One region of the Terrabacter ginsenosidimutans genome, then DNA from elsewhere that is predicted to be linked to it. Evidence: riboswitches for the same ligand, from Rfam matches in the RefSeq annotation. Region 1 holds a riboswitch; the other holds the start of a gene.

Region 1 (7,675 bases):
CGACTACGTCCCCCTGGACGCCGAGCGCGTCACGGTCGGGGGCCAGCCCGGCCTGCGACGTCTCGCCACGTACGCCACGGACGACAACCGCTCGGTCACCGTGGAGCAGCGGGCCACCGTCGTCGGCGGCACGGGCGTGACCCTCACCGCGACGACGAGCACGCTGGCGTGGGCGGCGCAGGGCGAGCTGCTCGCCCACGTCTTCTCGAGCCTCGTCGTCGACCCCACCGCGGCGGGGAGGCGGTCCGCGTGACCGTGCAGTTCGACGTCACGGTGGGCCGGGTCCGCCTCGACCCGACCACCTTCGAGTCCCTCGTCGACCTCGGGTCGGCCGCCAACGGCGTCTCGGACGGCATGCTGGCCGACCTGACCGCAGCCGGAGTGCTCGTCGACGGGCGGCCGCACGAGGTGCTGGCCCCCGGGCTGGCCGCGGTGACCCGACCCCTGGCGCAGCTCGAGACGGTCGTGGCCTCTCGGCAGGGCCTGCTCGTGCACCAGGCGTGGATGTCGGTCCTCTCGGCCGTGCTCGCCGACGTCGGTGACGGCACCTACGACTTCGCCGGCGTGGCAACGGAGTTCGTCCCGACCACGATCGCCCGCCTCGTCCGGCTGCGTCCGCGACCACGGCTGGCTCCGGGCAGCGCGAGCGTGACCTCGGACCTGCTGGACGGTCTCGTCGACCCCGACGACGGTCGTCGCGTCCGCGCGGCGCACGACCTCGCCTCGGCACTCGCCCCGCACTGGGACGAGGCAGCCGAGCTCGTCCGCGCCGGCGCGTGGTGCTTCTGGTCCGCCGACGTCTCATGGGCTCCCCCGGGTCGGGCCGTGCGCTCCGACGACGACCTCGTCAGCCGTCGCGTCTCGGTGCTCGACACCACCGCGGGCATGCTCGCGCTGGAGGGCTCCACCGGTGCCCCCGGCCATGACCGCCTGTCACTGACGCCGACCACGCCCACGGACGTGTGGTACCTCCTCTCGAGCATCCTGCCCTCGGACGCCGACCTCGGTATCGACACCGAGGGCTGACACCCGCGTGCCGGGCTGTCCGGCGTCTGGCAGACTGCGCGATGGCGACTGGAGAGGAATCCGGTGCGAATCCGGAGCGGTCCCGCCACTGTGAACTCCCGACCCACCGGTCGGGAGCAGCCAGGGCATCTCCCGTCGCTGGTCGTGCCCGCCGGGCGCGTCCGGTCCACCGACGCGGGCGAGGCACCCGCAGGAGGCTCGCAGTCAGATGCGCGACGGTTCGAACGACTCGAAAACCCCTGTCCGGGACAGCCCGCCACCCGAGACCTTCCCGTTCTCGGCGGTCGTGGGCTCCGACGACCTGGCGCTGGCACTCATCCTCACGGCCGTGTCACCCGACGTGGGCGGCGTCCTCGTGCGCGGCGAGAAGGGCACCGCGAAGTCGACGATGGTGCGCGGCCTCGCCGCCGTGCTCCCCCGCCAGCAGGTCGTCGCCGACTGCCGGTTCGGCTGCGCGCCGGGCGACCGGGCCGCCTGCCCCGACGGGCCGCACGACGCCGCGACCCCGACAGCCTCCCGCGCCGCTCGTCTCGTCGAGCTGCCGATCGGCGCCACCGAGGACCGGGTCGTCGGGTCGCTCGACCTCGAGCGGGCGCTGGGACGCGGCGAGACGGCATACCAGCCCGGCCTGCTCGCGGCCGCGAACCGCGGCATCCTCTACGTCGACGAGGTGAACCTCCTCCACGACCACCTCGTCGACCTGCTGCTCGACGCGGCGGCGATGGGCCGCAACACCGTCGAGCGCGACGGTGTCTCGGTCTCCCACGCGGCCCGCATCGTCCTCGTCGGCACGATGAACCCCGAGGAGGGCGAGCTGCGCCCGCAGCTGCTCGACCGCTTCGGCCTCACCGTCGAGGTCGCTGCTCCCCGCGAGCCCGCGCTGCGCGCCGAGGTCGTACGCCGTCGGCTGGCCTTCGACGCCGAGCCGGCGGAGTTCGTGGCGCGGTTCGAGGCCGACCAGGAGGCCCTGCGACGACGCATCGAAGACGCGCGGTCGGCCCTCGCCGGGGTCACCCTGACCGACGAGATGCTGACGAGGATCGCGACCGTGTGTGCGGCGTTCGAGGTGGACGGCCTGCGCGCCGACATCGTCACCGCGCGCGCTGCCGTGGCGCATGCGGCCTGGTCCGGCCGCACGACCGTGACCGTCGCCGACGTGCGTGCTGCGGCGCGTCTCGCGCTGCCGCACCGCCGGCGGCGCAACCCGTTCGACTCCCCCGGCCTCGACGAGGACCTCCTCGACGAGCTCCTCGGCGACGACGAGCCGGAGCCCGAGCCGGACCCCGACCGCGAGCCCCAGACCGAGCCCCAGCCCGACACCTCAGGGGACCACGACGGCGAGGCGCAGCGGAGCACGTCGTCGGAGACGGCGCGCGCAGACGTTCAGGAGTCGGAACGACAGCCTGCGCCGCAGCGCGCCGAGCACGAGAGGCCCGAGTCGGAAGAGCTCGAGGCGCCCGCGGCGCCGGGAGCCGGGGTCGCCGCGTCGGGTGTCAGTGCCGCCGACGAGCCCTACCGGGCAAGACTGCTGCGCGCCAAGGGAGTCGGACAGGGTGACCCGGGCCGACGTTCGGCAGCCCTGACGAGCACCGGTCGTCGTGTCGGCTCGACGAGCGCCCGGACCGGGCCGGTCCACCTGCCGGCCACCATCCGCGCAGCCGCAGCACGAGGCGGCAACCGCGCCGGCCGGCTCCGGGTGATGCCCGGCGACCTGCGCCGCTCGGTCCTGCAGGGCCGCGAGTCCAACCTCGTCCTGCTCTGCGTCGACGCGTCGGGCTCGATGGCGGCGCGCAAGCGCATGGAGGCCGTGAAGTCGGCCGTGCTGTCGTTGCTGCTCGACGCCTACCAGCGCCGCGACAAGGTCGGCCTCGTGACCTTCCGCGGGAACGGCGCCGAGCTGACCCTTCCGCCGACCGGATCGGTCGAGATCGCCGCGCGCCGGCTGCGCGACCTGCCCCACGGCGGACGGACCCCGCTCGCCGAAGGGCTCGAGACGGCATACGACACGTTGCGGGTCGAGCGCCTGCGCGACCCGAACCGGCGAGCGCTGCTCGTCGTCGTCACGGACGGGCGCGCGACGAGCGGGACTGACGCACTGCGGCGCGCCGGCCGCGTCGCCGCTCGGCTGCGGCACGAGGGGGTCGAGTCCGTCGTGCTCGACTGCGAGTCGGGGCGGTTCCGGATGGGCCTGGCCGCCCGGCTCGCCGAGCACCTCGGCGCCGAGCACCTGCCCGTCGGCGAGCTCGCCGCCGCGGCCATCGTCGGAGCCGCCCGCACCGCCCTCCCCACGACGGGACGGGCCGCCTGATGCAGGGCCGGCCGACGACCGTTCCGGCGGACGGGCTCACGACGCGCCAACGACGCAACCGGCCGCTCGTCATCGTCCACACCGGCGACGGCAAGGGGAAGTCGACCGCCGCCTTCGGGCTCGCCCTCCGCGGGTGGAACCAGGGCTGGTCGGTCGGGGTGTTCCAGTTCGTCAAGAGCGCGAAGTGGCGCATCGGCGAGCAGACCGCCGTCGAGACGCTCGGCGAGCTGCACCGCGAGACCGGCAGGGGCGGCCCGATGGAGTGGCACAAGATGGGCGCCGGCTGGTCGTGGACCCGCAAGGAGGGCACCGAGGACGACCACGCCGAGACGGCTCGTGAGGGGTGGGCCGAGATCAAGCGGCGGCTCGCCGCCGAGACCCACGGCGTCTACGTCCTCGACGAGTTCACCTACCCGATGGCGTGGGGCTGGGTCGACGTCGAGGACGTCGTGGCGACGCTGCGCGACCGTCCGGGCCACCAGCACGTCGTCATCACCGGGCGGCGCTGCCCCCAGGGCCTGCTCGACCTCGCCGACCTCGTGACGGAGATGACGAAGGTGAAGCACCCGTTCGACGCGGGCCAGAAGGGGCAACGGGGGATCGAGTGGTGACGACCACCCACCTGCCGCGCCTCGTCGTCGCCGCCCCCGGGTCGGGCCACGGCAAGACGACCGTCGCGACCGGGCTCATGGCCGCCCTCCGCGCCCGCGGGCTGGGCGTCTCGGGGTTCAAGGTGGGACCCGACTTCATCGATCCCGGCTACCACACGCTCGCCACGGGGCGCCCGGGCCGCAACCTCGACCCCTTCCTCTGCGGGCAGGACCGGGTGGCGCCGCTGCTCGTGCACGGTGCGGCCGCTCACGGCACGACCGACGTCGCCGTCATCGAAGGTGTCATGGGCCTGTTCGACGGACGCATCGGCGGCGGCGGCTACGCGTCGACCGCGCACGTCGCGACCCTGACGCGGACGCCGGTCGTGCTCGCCCTCGACATCAGCCACATGACGCGTACCGCCGCGGCGGTCGTCCACGGCCTGGCGACCTTCGAGCCCGGCGTCCACGTGGCCGGCGTCGTGCTCAACAAGGCAGCCTCGGGCCGCCACACGCGCGAGGTCTGGTCGGCGCTCGAGGCCACTGGCGTCCCGGTGCTCGGCGTGCTGCCGCGTGACCCGAGCATCGAGGCGCCGTCACGCCACCTCGGGCTCGTGCCCGCCGCCGAGCGCGAGGAGGCGGCCCGCTCGGTACGGCTCCTCGCCGAGCACGTGGCCGAGCACCTCGACCTCGACGCGGTCCTGTCGATCGCGCGCTCGGCCCCGGAGCTCGACGTCCCGGCATGGGACCCGGCGGCCGCTCTCGCTGAGGCTGCCCGACCGACTCCCGACGGACCGCGTCCGGTCGTGGCCGTCGCGGGCGGACGCGCCTTCACCTTCCGCTACGCCGAGACCGACGAGCTGCTGCGTGCGACCGGTCTCGAGCCCATCGTCTTCGACCCGCTCCACGCCCGAGCGCTGCCCACCGGCACCGCCGGCCTCTACCTCGGAGGCGGCTTCCCAGAAGTGCACGCCGAGGAGCTGTCCGCGAACGCCACCCTGCGACAGCACATCCGGGACGCTGTGCGCTCCGGCCTGCCCACGGTGGCCGAGTGCGCCGGCATGCTCTACCTCACCGAGTCCGTCGACGGCCACGACATGGTCGGCGCCATCCCCGCCGTCGGCGCGATGGGCCCTCGACTCACGCTCGGCTACCGCGTCGCGATCGCGCCCGGCGACTCGGTGCTCGGGGTGGCCGGCACCCGCGTGACGGGCCACGAGTTCCACCGGACGACCGTCGGCGTCGACGAGCCCTCGAGCACTGCGGCGTGGCTGCTCGACGGGACGCCCGACGGCTTCGCCCTCGACCCCGCCGGCACCGGCCGCGCCACGCTCCACGCGTCCTACCTCCACACGCACTGGGCAGGTCATCCCCGGCTCGCCGCCCGTTTCGCCGACGCCGTGCACGCGTATGCCCTGTCGTCCGGTTCGCGGAGGCGGGCGTCGTGAGCGTCGACCTGCACTACCACGGTGACCGCGACCTCGCCCCGGGTCTCGTCGACCTGGCTGTCAACGTCCGGCTGCCCGCACCGCCTCCCTGGCTCGCCGACGTCATCGCGGACTCGCTGCGCGACCTCGGTCGCTATCCCGACCCGACTCCGGCGGTCCTGGCCGTCGCCGCCCGGCACGGCGTGGGCCCGGAGAGCGTGCTCCCGACCGCAGGTGGCGCCGAGGCGTTCACGCTCGTCGCCCGCGCCGTCCCCGGTCAGCGCCCGGTCGTCGTGCACCCGCAGTTCACCGAGCCGGAGGCCGCTCTGCTCGCGGCAGGAAGGGAAGTCGGCCGTCATCTCCTACGGCGCGACGACGGCTTCCGCCTCGATCCCGGCGCCTTCTCGCGCACCGGCCAGCACGCCGACGCCGAACTCGTCGTCGTCGGCAACCCGACGAACCCGACGGGCGTGCTGCACCGGGCCGCGGACCTGCGGGCGATGCGTCGCCCCGGACGGGTGCTCATCGTCGACGAGGCCTTCATGGACGCCGTCCCTGGAGAGCCCGAGTCGCTCATCGGGCCCGACCTCGAGGGCCTGCTCGTCATCCGCTCACTGACGAAGACGTGGGGCCTCGCTGGTCTGCGAGCCGGCTACGTCGTCGGGGACCCGGCGCTCGTCGCGAGCCTGCGTGCCGTGCAGCCGCCGTGGTCGGTGTCGAGCCCCGCGGTCGCGGCCACGGTCGCGTGCCTGTCCGACCGTGCCGTCGCGGAGGCCGAGGCTGCCGCGCTGACCGTCGCCGCACACCGCGAGGTCCTCGTGCGCGAGCTCGCCGCCGTGGGAGTCACGTCGATCGCACCGTCGCGCGCCCCCTTCGTCCTCGTCGACACGAGTCCCCTGGGCACGGCCTCGGTCCGCGGGGACCTGGCCCGTCTCGGCTTCGCCGTGCGCCGGGGCGAGACCTTCCCGGGGCTCGGGCCGACGTGGATCCGCCTCGCCGTCCGTGACCCAGACACCTCGCGTGCCGTCGCTGCGGCTCTCGACACCCTGAGGAGACTGCGCCGTGTCGCCTGAGCTGAGCTTCTCCGGACTGTCGGTCCTCGTCGCGCGGGTGGCGCCGCACACGGTCGCGACCGTGCACGCGCTGCTGCGCGACGGCGCACGCGTGACCGTCGCCTCGTCCCTCGACGACCTGCCGACCTCGCTGCGCGACCTGGCCGAGCGCGGTCTCGTCACCCTCGACCCGAGGGCAGACCCGACGGCCCACGACGTCGTCCTCCGGGGCGACCCGTCGACGTCACCCGCCCCGCAACCCCAGCCCCGCGTGGCACCGGGCTCCCCCGACGTCGGCACGGTGACGTTGCTCGGCGGCGGGCTCGGCGACCCCGGGCTGCTCACCGTCGCAGGCATCGAGGCCATCCGGGTGGCCGACGTCATCGTCCACGACCGCCTGGCCCCGCTCAGCGCACTGCGGCACGCCCGCGACGACGTCCAGGTCGTCGACGTCGGCAAGATCCCCCGTGGCGACTTCACTCCCCAGGAACGCATCAACGAGATCCTCGTCGAGCACGCCCTCGCCGGGCGGAACGTCCTGCGACTCAAGGGTGGCGACAACTTCGTCTTCGGCCGCGGCGGCGAGGAGGCCGAGGCCTGCACGGCCCACGGCATCCCGGTCGTCGTCATCCCGGGCCTCTCGTCGAGCATCGCGGCACCGGCCCTGGCCGGCATCCCCGTCACCCACCGCACCCTCGTCCAGGGCTTCACCGTCGTCAGCGGCCACGTGCCGCCGGGTGACCCCCGCAGCACCCTCGACTGGGGCGCCATCGCGCGCAGCCGCACGACGATCGTCGTCCTCATGGGTGTCGCCACGCTCGGCGCGATCGCCGAGACCCTCGTCGCCGAAGGCCTGCCGGCGACCACCCCGGCCGCTGTCGTCGCCGACGCGGGCCTGCCGAGCATGCGGACGGCTCGCGCCGCTCTCGGCGAGATCGACGCCACGGCGCGCCGCGAGGGGCTCGGCGCACCGGCGGTCGTCGTCATCGGCGAGGTCGCGGCGCTCGACGTCCTGCGATGAGCCGCGCACTCGGGCTCGCCCTGGGCTGGGCGCTCGACCAGGCGTTCGGCGACCCCCGGCGTTGGCACCCCGTGGCCGGGTTCGGCTCTGCCGCAGCGGCTCTCGAGCAGCGGACGTATGCCGTCCGGCGCGTGAATGGCGCCGCGCACGTCGCCGCCCTGGTGACCTCAACGGCCGCCCTCGGCGTCGTGGCCGAGCGGGCGACCCGACACAGCCGGCTGGCCCACACGCTCGCGACCGCAGCAGCCACC
Region 2 (7,675 bases), on a different contig from region 1:
CCACGGTGACCACCACCGCCACGAGGCGCGTCCGGCCCACGGTGCCGGCTACGCCCTGACCGAGTCCCTGCCGGCGCGCGGGAGGTATGCCGTCGCGGGCGCACACCGCACAGGCGAGGCGGCTCGCCGCGAGCGCGACCAGGGCCAGCGCGGTCCCAGCCGCGCTGGCGAGCAGAGCTGCTAGGCAGGCGGTGTCGAGCAGGAGCACGAGGACGACCGCCGCGGCACCCGCCGGACCGGTGTCACCTCGCCGCATCACCTCGAGCGACCGTGCGGGGTCGTGGCCGGACGTGAGACCGTCGGCCAGATCGGCGAGACCGTCGAGGTGCAGTGCGCGGGAGATCAACGCCGTGACCACGAGCGCCAGCACGGCGACCACCGCCGTCGGCGCCCATCCCCGCGTCGACAGGGCGCCGAGCCCGAGCCAGACGAGGGCTGCCGGTGCCGTGGTGAGGGGTGCGAGGAGCATCGCGCGACCGAGGATGGACCGGTCGACGAGTGCCGGCGGGTCGACCGGCAGCGCCGTGAACGTGCCGATGGCGAGCCGCCACGCATCACGCATCCAGTGTCCTCGACCTCGGCTGCCACGGCACGAGAGGAGCATCGCCCAGGTCGATGACCCGTCCCGCGACGACCAGGTGCACGTGGGCGGCGACACGCGAGACGAACGCGTTGAGCCGGCCCAGCTCGTCCTGGAAGAGGCGACCGGATGCCGACGTCGCCACGAGCGACCACCCGACCTCGTTGGTCACGACGACCACGGGCGCTGTTGCCGCGCAGAGGGACTCGACCAGGCGGTCGGTCTCCCGCCGCACTGTGGCGGATGCGGTGTCGAGATCGTCCCAGCCGGCATCGTCGACGACGGCAGTGAGCCAGGTGCCGAGGCAGTCCACGAGCAGCGGCCCCGTCGCATGGTCGATCGCGGCTGCGACGTCCGTCGTCTCGAGGGTGCGCCACGACTCGGCCCTGCGGGCGCGGTGGGTCTCCACGCGCCGGCCCCACTCGGGGTCGGCCGGGTCGACCTGCCGCCCGGTCGCGACGTAGGTGACGTCGGAGTGGTCGCGCAGCAGGTCCTCGGCGTGGCGGCTCTTGCCGCTCCGGATCGGCCCGGTGACGAGGGTCGTCGTCCTGGCCCTGCCGAGGGGGGCGGCGGCTTCGGTCGCGCCGCTCACCGCGCCTGCTCCGTCTCGTGCACCGGGGCCGCCTCGGTCGCGACGGCCGGTTCGAAGGCGACAGGCACCCCGAACGCGGCCCGTCGGGCTCCCCGCCGGAAGACCCGCAACAGCGCCGGCCCGGCCAGCAGCACGAGCACCGCGTTGAGCGCCCCACGGGGAAGGTCCCACCCGAGCGAGGTCGCGAGGTAGAAGAGGCCGTAGTGGGCGAGGTTCTCGGTGAGCGGTGCCCCCGGGACGAAGCCCATGCCGGTCGGGGCGCTGGTCCCGAGGAACGGCCAGAACCAGAGGTTCATGAAGAGCCCGAACGCGAGTCCTGTGACGAGGGCGTAGGCCGCGAGCACCCAGCGTTCGGCGCGCCCTCCTGCGCGGGCGGGCAGCAGGCCAGCCCCGAGGCCGATGCCCCCGGCGCAGATCATCTGGAAGGGCAGCCAGGGCCCGACCCCGCCGGTGAGCAGCGCCCCGGTCGTGACGGCGAGGGCCCCGGAGACGAAGCCGACGCCGGGCCCGAGGACGCGACCCGCGACGATGACGACGAAGAACATCGGTTCGAGACCTGCGGTGCCGGCACTGAGCAGGCGCAGACCACCACCGGCCGCTGCCGCCACTCCGAGGACCGCGATCGTCTTGGCATCGAGCCGTCCGGCGGTCACCTCGGCGAGACAGACCACGGCGAGCAGCCCGAGCAGGACGGCGAAGAGCCACGGGGCGTCGTTGCCGTGGTCACGGGCGAAGTCGCCGTTCACGAAGAAGGGCCACGTGAACGCGACGAGCCCGACGGCACCGACCGCGCCGACGGCGACGACAGCGGGCCAGCGCAGCGGGATGACGCGACGGCCGGTCACGCGATCCTCGCCAGGGCTCCGGCGACCTCGGCGACCGTGAGCCAGGTCTGGGGCAGGAGCACCTTGGTGACCTGTGGCGCGAACGCCGGTGAGGACGCGAGCACCTCTCGGGCGGGACCGTCGGTGACGATCTCGCCGTCGGCGAGGATGACCACGCGGTCGGCGACCTCGGCCGCGAGCTCGACGTCGTGCGTGGCCAGCAGGACCGTCGTGCCCCGGGCTGCCAGGCCGGTCAGCACCTCACCGAGCCTCTTCTTGGCGCCGTAGTCGAGTCCACGCGTCGGCTCGTCGAGCAGGAGCACCTCGGGTGACCCCGCGAGGATCACCGCCAGGGCGAGCTCCAGGCGCTGGCCCTCGGACAGGTCGCGTGGGTGGACGGTGGGGTCGATGCCGTCGGAGATGCGCTCGAGCAGGGCCCGGGCCGTCCCGGGCGCGGCCCCGAAGTCGTCGTCGGCGGCCGCGCACTCGGCCGCGACCGTGTCGGCGTAGAGGAGCAGCTCGGGCTGCTGCGGCACGAGCCCCACGGTGCGCACCCTCTCGCGGGCGGACCGGGCGTGCGGGTCCACGCCCTCGGCGCCGACGCGCACCCGCCCGCCGGCCAGGCGGTGCTGTGCCGCGACGGCGCCGAGCAGGGTGGACTTGCCGGCGCCGTTGCGACCCATCAGCGTCGTCACCGACCCGCGAGCCACGGCGAGGTCGACCCCGTCCAGCACGATGCGCCCGCCGCGCGAGACGCGGACGCCGGTGAGGTCGACGGCGTGGCCGGGCCCGGTGACGTGCAGGTCGGCGACCGGTCGGGGCGTGCTGTCGCCGAGAGCCTCGCGCAGCGACGCAGCCTGTCGGCGCGCGTCGCGGATCGACAGGGGGGTCGGCGACCATCCGACGAGGCGGGACAGGCCCACCACCGGCGGGTAGATCAGGGAGCGGAGCATGGCCTCGGCCGGGTCGAGCAGCTCGGACACCCGTCCGTCGTCCACGAGGACGACGCGGTCGGCGTGGTGCACGACGCGCTCGAGCCGGTGCTCGGCCAGCACGACCGTGACCCCGAGGTCGTGCACGATGCGGTGGAGCGAGGCCAGGACCTCTTCTGCGGCAACAGGATCCAGGGCCGACGTCGGCTCGTCGAGCACGAGCACCCGCGGGCCCGCCGCGAAGAGGGCGGCGATCGCGACGCGCTGCTGCTGACCCCCCGACAGGGTGCGCACGGACCTCGCCCGCAGCGGCGTGAGGCCGAAGAGGTCCAGCGTCTCCTCGACCCGGCGGCGGATCGTCGTCGAGTCCAGGCCCATCGTCTCCATGCCGTAGGCCACCTCGTCCTCGACGACGTCCGTGACGAACGTCGACGACGGGTTCTGCTCGACGAGGCCGACGACGGTCGCGAGGTCACGCGGGCGGTGCTCGGCCGTGTCGAGGCCGTCGACGGTGACGCGGCCTGTCAGGGTGCCCCCGCTGAAGTGCGGCACGAGCCCGTTGATGGTGCGCAACAACGTCGACTTGCCGCTGCCCGTGGGGCCGACGACGAGGACGAGCTCGCCCTCGGGGATCTCGAGCGTGACGTCGTGCAGGCTGGGAGCGGGGGCATCGGCATACTGCACCGTCGCGTGCTCGAAGGTGATCACGGAGCGACCTCCCGGGGACGGGGTGTGAACCACGCGGGCGTCGCGGCGACGAGCAGCGCCAGGACGGCGAGCAGCGGGACCTCGGGCAGCTCGGCCCGCTGGCTCGGGACGACGCCCTCCCAGCCGCGCACGGAGGCGACCACGAGACAGGCAGCCGGCACGGTCCCGGCGAGCACCGTCGCGGTCTCGGTCCACGTCCACCGGTCGCGGCGATGGCCGGACCGGGGGTCGCGCGATGCGCCGACGACGAGGCTGGAGCCGGCGAGCACCGCCCCGAGGACGAGGACCGGCAGCCCCAGCACGCCGCCGGCCGATGAGTCGAGCAGGCCGTAGAGCCCGGCCAGCACCCCGACGAGTCCGGCGAGCGCGAGGCCGGTGGCGGCGCGCCGGCTCGTCGAGGTCGAGTGGACCGCGCGGCCGTAGCCCCGGGACTCCATCGAGGCGGCGAGCCCGAGCGACCGCTCGAACGCCGTCTCGAGCACCGGCACGGTGAGTCGCGCCATCTCTCGCAGGCCCCGCCCGTCGCGACCCCGGAGGGTACGGGCCGCCCGCACGTCGCGGGCGTCGGTGAGCAGCTGCGGCGCGAAGGTGAGGCCCACGACGACGGCCGTGCCGACGTCGTAGAGCGTGGCCGGTAGGTAGCGCAGCAGCCGCCGCGGGCTCGCCAGCGCGTTGGCGGCGCCGAGACACGCGAGGACCGCTGCGAGGCGCAGGGCGTCGTATGCGGCATACAGGAGCGACTCGAGCGTCACCGTGCCGCCCAGGCGCACGGCGGCGGCCCAGTCGGGCAGGGGCACGCTGGGGAGGGTCACGACGACCGTCCCACCGACGATGCCGTTGCCGAGCAGCGCGGTCATGACGATGCGGAACGCCACGACCACGGCACCGATCACGAGGAAGGCCGGCAGCGGGTTCGGCGTGGCCGGGTCGTGTCGCTCCGCGACGACGAGCAGGCAGACCCCGATGACGAGGAGCAGGAGCACAGGGTTGGTCGTGCGCGACGCCGCCGTGGCAAGGCCCAGCCCCCACAGCCACCATGCTGCAGGGTGCTGGAGCCTGGCCTTGACCCGTGCCACGCGCGTCGTGGCTCCTCAGACGTCCCGGCGGGCGCGCGACCGCGAGCGCACGAGCAGGTAGGCGACGAGGGCGAGCAGGACGAGACCGGCGATGACGTAGGCCGCCACCGACCCGCCGGAGGTGCCGGAGGCCGGCGCAGCGGCGACGTCGGTGGCGGTGGCAGCCGGCGTCGTCGCAGCGGCAGTGGGGCTGGCCGCGGGCGCCGCGATGGTCACCGGCTGGTCGGCGGCCTTGGCCTCGGGACTGACCTCCTTGACGGCTCCACCGCAGTCACTGGTGGGATAGCCGTCGACGCCGCAGACCAGGCCCTTCTCCACACGGACGTCACCGGCAAGGGCCAGCACGGCCGAGCTCGTGGCGTCGGCCGCGACCACGGCGCACAGCGCCTTGGGGGCGGGAGGCGTCGCGTTGTCAGCTGCATCGGCAGGGCGGCCGAAGTCGACGACGAGCCCCACGCGCTTCTTGCCCGCCTCGGCGGGCGTCGAGCCGCAGACCTGGTCGAACGTCATCACGGCTCGCGGGTAGCGGGTCGAGGCCTCGTCGGCGACGGCGAAGCGCCAGCCGTCGACGCTGCCGTCCTTGGGGACCGTCTGGTCCGGGCCCTTCTGGGCGAAGGCCCAGGCGCCGTCCGCGAGCTGGTAGAAGCCCCAGTAGCGGTAGGCGGCGGCATGGGCTGGCGCAACCGTCAGGGCGGAGAGCAGCGTCGCCACGAGGGCGGCGAAGACGACCCGGAGCGGGGCACGACGGACAAGGGACACGGTTTCCTCCTCGCGGTCGGACACCATGTCGGGTCTGCTGGCTGACGCCGGCCCGGCGGGGTGACTCCGGTCCGCATTCCACGACAGACTGACAAAGGAGCCGGTAGGACGCGGGTTTTCCGACTGGTCACCCCGAGCCGGCTGGCGGCGGGGAGTGGCTTCACGGTTGCGGGTCAGCGCCGGAGTCACACCGGCTTGCCCCATCGTCCTTCGGTTAGGCGAACCGTCGCACGTGGGGCTGCCACGCGTCAAACGAGCCGCCAACTAGGGTGGCCACATGAGTGCTGACTGGACCTGGCTGTTCCTCGACGCCCACGGGAATCCGGTGGAGGGGGAGGGCCTGACGACCACGGGCTTCCCGACCCAGAGCGACGCCGAGAGCTACCTCGGGGAGTCGTGGCGTGAGCTGCTCGACGCCGGCGTCGAGGCCGTCACCCTGCGTGAGCACGATGCCGTCGTCTACGGTCCGATGAGCCTCCGGGCGGCGGAGTGAGCGCGACGCCGGCGGGCCGCGACACGACCCTGTCGGCCGGGCTCGAGCGCGACCTCCTCGCCCGTGTCGTGACGGCGCAGCGCACGTGGCGCTCGCCGGGGGTCAGCGTCGGTGTCGTCCGGGACGGACACCTCGTCTGGTCGGCGCACGTGGGCTCGGCGCGCCTCGGGACGAGCCCGGCGTCGGCCACCGACGACACCCAGTTCATGATCGGCTCGGTGACGAAGACGTTCACCGCGCTGACGGTCATGTCGCTTCGTGACGAGGGCCGGCTGTCCCTCGACGACACGCTAGAGACCCATCTCCCCGGCACGAGGCACGGGCGGGTTCCGTTGCGGCAGATGCTCGCCCACGCCTCCGGCTTGCAGCGCGAGCCAGTCGGCAACATCTGGGAGAGCCTCGAGGCCCCCGAGCGCGAGGAGTTCCTCGCCGGTGTGGAGGACGCCGAGCAGGTGCTTCCCGGTCACCACGCCTTCCACTACTCGAACCTTGCCTACGGTCTGCTCGGCGCGGTGGTCGAGCGCGTCACCGGGCAGGACTGGGAGCAGGTCGTGCGAGAGCGCGTGCTGGACCCCCTGGGGATGACGCGCACCGGACTCGCTCCCGCGGACGACCGTGCCGTCGGCTACCAGGTCGACCCCTACGCCGGCACGGCGAGCGAGGAGCCCTTCTTCAGCCTGGGCGCGACGGCCCCGTTCGGGGGGCTGTGGTCGACCGTCGCCGACATGGGCCGCTACGCCGCCTACGTCGCGAGCCCCGACGGCCGCGTCGTGCAGCCCGACACCGTCGAGGAGATGTGCCGGCCGATCATCATGACCGACGTCGACGGCTGGAGCGGCGCCTACGGTCTCGGCTTCGGCATGGGGCGGCGCGGCGACCGAGTCTACGTCGGGCACGGGGGCGCCATGCCTGGCTTCCTCACCGGCCTGCGGGTCCGGCGCAAGGACGGCGTCGGGGCGGTCGTCTTCGCCAACGCCACGTCCGGGGCGTTGACCCTCGGGCTCGCCACCGACCTCGTCGAGGCGGTCATCGAGGCCGAGCCCTCGCTCGCGGCGCCGTGGGTGCCCGAGACGGAGCAGCCCGGCCTCACCGAGCTGCTCGGCCTGTGGTGGTCCGAGGGCTCGCCCATCACGTTCTTCGTCCGCGAGGGTGAGCTGTGGTCGCGGCTCGCCGATGACGAGCAGCTGTCCGAGACGCGCTATGCCGCCGAGGGCACCGACCGTTTCCGGGCCGTGGCCGGCCGGGAGCGGGGCGAGGTCCTCGAGGTCGTCCGGGCGGCCGACGGCTCGATCGACAAGCTCTACTTCGCGACGTATGCCGTCACGCGGGCGCCGCTCGCGTTCGCGGACCTGCAGCCCTGACCGTTGCGTACGTCCCGGCCGGGCGACGTCGCGTCGCTCAGGCCGGGTGCTGCCCGCGCGCGACCTGCGGCTTGGGCATGCGGGTGCGGCGCATCTGGAAGGCGCGCATGATGGCGTACCACGCGTCGCCCTTCTCGGCGCCGCCGAACTTGTCCTCGACCTTGCGACGCGTGCGGCGCCACATGAGCAGGGCGTCGCCGATGGCCACGAGGATCAGGCCGTAGACGAGCACGAAGACGAGCAGCAGGGCCCAGTTGGTGCGCACGAAGCTGAGCAGCAGCACGATGAGCATGACCGGGAGCATGAACTCGCCGATGTTCCAGCGGGCGTCGACGGTGTCGCGGATGAAG

Evidence for each region. Region 1 has a riboswitch for cobalamin ahead of ABD831_RS10630 (putative cobaltochelatase). Riboswitches for the same ligand answer to the same signal wherever they lie in the genome.
Region 2: it holds a riboswitch for cobalamin, as region 1 does, so the genes downstream of both, ABD831_RS10075 (SCO2322 family protein) here and ABD831_RS10630 (putative cobaltochelatase) in region 1, are expected to answer to the same signal.

What each region holds. Positions count from the first base shown of each region.
Region 1 covers NZ_BAABDC010000003.1:70,401-78,075, reverse strand. The annotation lists gene ABD831_RS10640 (hypothetical protein) at 1-253, shown strand, start outside; gene ABD831_RS10635 (hypothetical protein) at 250-1,026, shown strand; cobalamin riboswitch at 1,036-1,177, shown strand; gene ABD831_RS10630 (putative cobaltochelatase) at 1,235-3,334, shown strand; gene cobO (cob(I)yrinic acid a,c-diamide adenosyltransferase) at 3,334-3,945, shown strand; gene ABD831_RS10620 (cobyrinic acid a,c-diamide synthase CobB) at 3,942-5,372, shown strand; gene cobC (Rv2231c family histidinol phosphate aminotransferase CobC) at 5,369-6,424, shown strand; gene cobA (uroporphyrinogen-III C-methyltransferase) at 6,414-7,424, shown strand; gene cbiB (adenosylcobinamide-phosphate synthase CbiB) at 7,421-7,675, shown strand, end outside.
Region 2 covers NZ_BAABDC010000002.1:861,560-869,234, forward strand. The annotation lists gene ABD831_RS10050 (adenosylcobinamide-GDP ribazoletransferase) at 1-562, opposite strand, end outside; gene ABD831_RS10055 (bifunctional adenosylcobinamide kinase/adenosylcobinamide-phosphate guanylyltransferase) at 555-1,172, opposite strand; gene ABD831_RS10060 (ECF transporter S component) at 1,169-2,017, opposite strand; gene ABD831_RS10065 (ATP-binding cassette domain-containing protein) at 2,014-3,636, opposite strand; gene ABD831_RS10070 (energy-coupling factor transporter transmembrane component T) at 3,633-4,712, opposite strand; gene ABD831_RS10075 (SCO2322 family protein) at 4,728-5,471, opposite strand; cobalamin riboswitch at 5,565-5,714, opposite strand; gene ABD831_RS10080 (hypothetical protein) at 5,749-5,964, shown strand; gene ABD831_RS10085 (serine hydrolase domain-containing protein) at 5,961-7,325, shown strand; gene ABD831_RS10090 (DUF3043 domain-containing protein) at 7,363-7,675, opposite strand, start outside.